Regions from separate parts of the Clostridium saccharobutylicum DSM 13864 genome, predicted to be linked through region 2. Evidence: riboswitches for the same ligand, from Rfam matches in the RefSeq annotation. Region 2 holds a riboswitch; the other holds the start of a gene.
The links. Region 2 has a riboswitch for cyclic di-GMP ahead of CLSA_RS17650 (methyl-accepting chemotaxis protein). Riboswitches for the same ligand answer to the same signal wherever they lie in the genome.
Positions count from the first base shown of each region.

Region 1: another riboswitch for cyclic di-GMP. It lies ahead of CLSA_RS05595 (prepilin peptidase); the one in region 2 lies ahead of CLSA_RS17650 (methyl-accepting chemotaxis protein).

Region 1 is NC_022571.1:1,276,761-1,279,982, forward strand. It holds gene CLSA_RS05590 (type IV pilus twitching motility protein PilT) at 1-708, shown strand, start outside; cyclic di-GMP riboswitch class II at 866-948, shown strand; gene CLSA_RS05595 (prepilin peptidase) at 1,254-2,006, shown strand; gene CLSA_RS05600 (GspE/PulE family protein) at 2,029-3,222, shown strand, end outside.
Region 2 is NC_022571.1:4,022,000-4,025,221, forward strand. It holds gene CLSA_RS17650 (methyl-accepting chemotaxis protein) at 1-1,670, opposite strand, end outside; cyclic di-GMP riboswitch class II at 1,833-1,916, opposite strand; gene CLSA_RS17655 (response regulator transcription factor) at 2,339-3,222, opposite strand, start outside.

The DNA.
Region 1 (3,222 bases), 2.4 Mb from region 2:
GAAGCTACTGCTTTAAAAGCTTTTACTGAATTAAATGATGGGTTAGTTCTTGTTACTGGGCCAACAGGTTCTGGTAAAAGCACAACTCTTGCAGCTATGGTGAATGAAATAAATTCCACTCGGGAAAAACATATTATTACCTTAGAGGAACCTATAGAATATATTTATGAAAATAATAAATCAATGGTAAATCAAAGGGAAGTTGGACAGGATACTAAAAGCTATGCTATGGGTTTACGAGCAGCACTTAGGCAAGATCCAGATGTTATATTGGTAGGAGAAATGAGAGATCCTGAAACAATAGAAATAGCGTTGAGAGCAGCGCAAACAGGTCATTTGGTATTTTCAACTTTGCATAATATGGGAGCAGCTAATAGCATATATAGGATAATAAATTCTTTCGAATCTGGTCATCAAAATGAAGTTAAAATTCAGCTGTCATCTTTGCTAAAAGGTGTTGTTTCGCAAGTCTTGCTTCCAAATGCATCAGGATCAGGACGAACAGCTGCAATGGAGATAATGGTATGTACGCCAAGTATAAAGAATTTGATTAGAGAAGGTAATTATGAACAAATAAATAGTTTTATTCAAATGGGATCTAAGTTTGGAATGCAAACGATAGATATGGATTTAAAGAGATTAGTTAATAATAATATAATATCTCGTGATGAATATGAGAAATGGGTAAGAAATAACAAGATTAATTAATATAATATTAATAGTTTGTTATTATTTAAACATTTAAAGTATAATTTGTGCTAATTATAAATAAAATGCTAGACTGGTAAAAAAATAAGTGGTAACATAATATATGCAAGAATAATATTATTAAAAGTAATATTATGAGATGTATGTAAGATAATTTAGTTATAAGGAAACTGTGATCCATATATTGTAATTGGGCGCTTTATATATGGTGAGTTAGTAGTGCAACCGACCTTTATAGTTTATAAAGGTCGGCTTTTTTATTGTACAGAAAATTATAGAATTTTCTAGCATTGAAAGCCTGAGGTTGTAGCTTTAGGGCTAATGCTGTATAAAAATAGATAAGAAAATAACTCCGAAGGGAGCTTAATGTGGTCACTTTGTTATGCAGAAATAGTTAAAGCTATGTTAATTTAAAATATTATGAAGTTAAATGAAATAATTCTTGAAAAAATATACAAAAAAGAATATAATTAATAAATAATATGTTTAAATATGTAATTAATGAAAATAAAATGAATATAAACCAATATAAGGGGAGTGGGAATTTGGAATATGTCTTGATTTTAATTTTGGGACTAGTTATAGGTAGCTTTTTGAATGTGTGTATTTATAGAATACCAAGGGAAGAATCCATTGTATTTCCACCATCACATTGTGCAAAATGTAATCATAATTTAAGTCCATTAGATTTAGTACCTGTGATGAGTTATATCTTTCTTAGAGGAAAATGTAGATATTGCAAAGAAAAAATTTCTATGAGATATCCACTTATAGAATTATTTAATTGTGTACTATATTTAATCGTATACTTTCAATTTGGATTGACATTAGTTGCTTTAAAATATTGCATTTTAGTATCGATTTTGATTGTTATAGGATTTATAGATTATGATACTCAATTTGTATTTACGAGCACTACGATTTTTGGGGGAATTATAGCAATAATATTTATATTAATTCAGACGATTCTTTATAAAAATGAAAGTACTGATTTGATTTTAGGCGGAATAATAGGATTTGTAATTATATGGTTAATAGTAGTATTAACAAAAGGTATGGGGGAAGGTGATATTGAAATAGCTACTGTTTGTGGATTGTTTTTAGGTATGAAGGGTATTATGCTTGGATTATTTTTATCAATTGTATTAGGCGGAGCAATAGGAATAATTATTTTATGTTTAAAACTAAAGAAAGCTAAGGAAAAAATAGCATTTGGTCCATGCATAGCAATTGGAAGTTTAATAGCTATGATTTGGCAGAATGAAATATTAAACTTTTATTGGAATTTCTTTGTTTAGAAAGAGAAGGTGAGACGGGGAAGTGGCAACTGAAAAAAGAAGACTAGGAAATATTTTAGTCAATGCAGGTAAAATTACTGGATATCAATTGCAAGAAGCATTAAAGTCTCAAAAGGCCCTTGGAAAAAAACTTGGAGAAATATTATTAGATAGTAAGATAGTAACAGAAGATGACATAATTGAATCAATAGAACAACAAACGGGGATAAAGAAAGTTGACCTAAACACAATAAATTTTGATAGAAAGGCAATAACTTTAATACCTGAAAATTTATGTGATAAATATATATTAATCCCATTTGGCTTTGATAATAATAAAATTAAGGTAGCATTATCAGATCCTTTAAATATATTTGCAATAGATGATGTTGCAATATCTACAGGATTTGAAATAGAATCTTTTATAGCTAAAAAGAAGGATATATGTAAATTCATAGGTATATATTATAGTAGTCAACAGGTTAATAATGCTGTAATGCAACTTTCGAAAGAAAGCAATAAATTTAGTAAAAATTCCAAAGTATCTTTAACAGATATGAATGAAGTAAATAGTGCACCAGTTGTAAAAATGGTTGAGTCTATGTTTAAAAATTCCATAGAGATGAATGCGTCAGATATTCATATAGAGCCATTTGAAAATGAAGTTAGAATAAGATATAGAATTGATGGTAAATTAAAAATTATAAATACTCTTGGAATTGAAAGTTTAGGGACAATAGTTACAAGAATAAAAATACTTGCAGGACTTAACATTGCTGAAAAGAGGATACCACAAGACGGAAGAACAATGGTTACTATAGACAATATGGATGTAGATCTTAGAGTATCTGTGCTTCCAGTAGTTAATGGAGAAAAGATAGTTATAAGAATTTTAAATACTGGTGGATCCATATTAAAAAAAGAGCAACTAGGAATGGGAAAAGAAAATATTAAGAAATTAAATAGAATAATTTCAAACCCACATGGAATAATACTTGTTACCGGACCTACAGGAAGCGGAAAGTCAACAAGTTTATATTCAATATTAAGTGAGTTGAATTCTAGTAGTGTAAACATAATAACAGTAGAAGATCCTGTTGAATATACAATGAATGGTATAAATCAAGTAAGTGTAAATGAAAAAGCTGGATTGACTTTTGCTAGTGGATTAAGAAGCATATTAAGACAAGATCCGGATATAGTGATGATTGGAGAAATCAGGGATGAAGAAACAGCT
Region 2 (3,222 bases):
AGTTCTGCCTGACTTTGTGCAGATTTTGCAACATCATTAATGGCAAAAGTTACTTCATTAACGCTATTTGTTATTTCTTCAGTGCTTGTTGCTGATTCTTCTGCTGTTGCAGATACATTCTGTATAGCCTCACTTATTTGCTCAATAACGCCATTCATTTGTTTTGACGAAGATGAAATCTCTTCTGTAATGTTATTCATAAATTCTGCATCTTTTTCATATTGAGTGCCTGTGCTCTGAAGAAATTCATAGCTTGGTTTTACATTATTCTCAATAAACTTAAGTACATCTTGTCCGCTTTGTGAAAGCTGCCCAACTGCTGCTTGTACCTCTCCAACCATGCTTTGAATATCTAAAACAGCTTGTGAAGCTTGCTCAGAAAGCTTTCTTACTTCATCTGCAACTACTGCAAATCCTCTTCCTTGTTCACCAGCTCTTGCTGCCTCTATTGCAGCATTTAAAGCTAATAAATTTGTCTGCTGTGCTATACTACCAATAGAATCTGCCATGATTTTAACATCTTCTACAACTTTAACTTTTTCAATTGCTTTTAAAATATTTGAGCGATTCTGGTCATATATAACTGTACCTTCTTCTATATTTTTTGAAGCTTTAACTTTTATATCAACAGCACGCTCTTTTATCTCATTTACAGATACTTCCGAATCATTTGCTCTATTTGCAAGTTCATTTGTACTAGCACTTATTTCTTCCGTTGATGCACTTACTTCCTCAGTCGTAGCACTTAAATCTTGAACTCCCTTAGATATTTGTTCTACTGATTGATTTACTACTTCCATTTTAGATGAAACCTCTTCAACAGTTGCAGACAATTCTTCACTAGTTGCACTCATATCACTAGCACCATTCATTATTTCACTTATTAAAATTTTAATATTTTCCTTAGATTTATTTAATGCTTTAGCAACATTTCCTATTTCATCCTTTGAATCAATATTAATTGTTGCTGTAAGATTTCCCTCACCCATAGCTTCCGAAAATTCTAAAATATCTTTTAATCTTTTTGAAATTACAATAGATATAACAGTTCCCAAAATAATTGCTGCTATGATAGCTATTGCTATAATACTAATAGAGATAATTGTACTACTTTTAAAAATCGCATTGCTGCTATTATAATCATCAGCAGCCATTTTTGTAGCTAAATCTATTTCTTTATTTAATACAGCAAACATATCCACTCTAATTTTAGAAGCTTCAGGCAAAATAAAGTTAGCCCCATCATAATCTGAAATTTTCACTTTATCTATAATTTGATTATAAGAAGTTCTGTAATCAACTATTAGTTTTTCAAACTGAGCAAACTGTTTCTCATCAATTGTAGTAGTAATTGTAGTTTTATACTCTTCAGCTAACTTCTTATCTTCTTCTTCTAGTTTGTTAATATCATCAATATAACTAGAAATTTTACTGCTATTTTTAGGATCTAAAATATTCAAAACATCTGCTCTAACCGTCATAAGATTTGTTTTAATCATATTTAGATCCTTTACGCCTATTAAATCCATATTATATAAGTTTGAAACATTTGAATTAATCTTTTTCATATTTGATATGCCTACGAAACCAACACTTCCAATAAATATTACCATTATTATAAAAGCTATCAATAGCTTATATAACATTTTTAAGTTGTTAAAAATTCTCATTATATTTCCTCCACTAATTTCCATAAATTATGTTATTTATACTTTTATTAAAAATATCGTTTATTCCTTTTTCAAACCAGCAAATAACAATTTCCCATATATTCCCAATCCCTTCTCCTCTTCTCTTTATAAAAAAATATAGACCAATAGCTAGCTTATAAACTAATTATTGGCCGGTTGCACTACTAACTCCAAATTCTCAAAGTGCCCAGATAAAGAGAATTTTTCACAGTTTCCGCTTTTTATTATTTTTTCAATATTATAAAACATTCAAACTTCACATAACAAAATTGACTGCAATCCGTTATATATTAGAGCTTGTGCAGTTTTAAATACTTTTGCTCTTTTTATTTATTGAAACGTTACAAACATTATTAATATAATTGTGTTAATGGTAACCTCTTGACATTAGTTAAAATTCCCGTATAGTAATTTCAGCTACTCAATATATTATAAAAAGACAAAATTTATTATACCTTTCTTTAATTCAAAATTTAATGAAAAAAATCAACATTTTACCCAGAAAAAATTCAGTTTTAAAAAAATAAAAGCAATGTATTGCTTGAAATATACATTGCTTTTATTTAATTTATAAGAAAAAAATCAATTTTAAGAATAAATTAATCTATAAATTTATAGTTAATCTCATAACCGCTTTCACTTTTTCCTTATTTTTTTAATTTTCTATACGCTGTTGGTGACATACCTGAATACTTCTTAAATAGCCTGCTGAAATACTCCGGATCCATGTAACCCAGTTTATCTGCTATTTCATAACTTCTATCTTCAGATTCTCTAAGCATCTTTTTAGCTCGTTCCATTTTAACTTTTGTCATATAATCTAAAAGTGACATACCCGTCTTTTTCTTGAAAATTTCGCATAGATAATTCTTATTCATATCCATATAACTTGCAATTGTAGATAATGTAACTTCATTTTCTACATTATTCAAAATAAAAATGCTTACTTTATTTATTAAAACACCATAACTTTTTCCTAAATATAAATACATTATTTGTGCTTCTAAATTTTTAATACATGAAATGTATATATCACGTAATTGTTCTAAAGAAGCTACATCATGCAGATTTAAACTCTTAATGTAACTTGCATCAGCAAATTTTATAAACCAAATCATATTATTATTTATCGCTTCCAATACTTCTTCGAAAAACTCTATAATTATATGATGCATTCTTATCTTATCAAAATCACCCAAAACTAGTTTATCAAAAATAGAATAAGCCAAATTTTCTACCGTTCTGCCATTTTCAATCAATTCTAATATTTGTGTAACATCTAATGAATGGTTATATACTTTTAGTTTTTTCTCTTCCTTTTTTTCACTGATGAATAATTTAGCTCTCTCAAGTAACTTGTTAATATCATCTGCATTTACTGGTTTAATAAGATAATCAAAAGCACCTAATACCAATCCTTTTCTAGCATATTCAAATTCGCTATAGCCACTAAAAAGGACTACACAAAGTGCCAGCTTTTTTTTCATTACCTCCTCAAGTAATTCTACTCCGTCTACTATAGGCATACGGA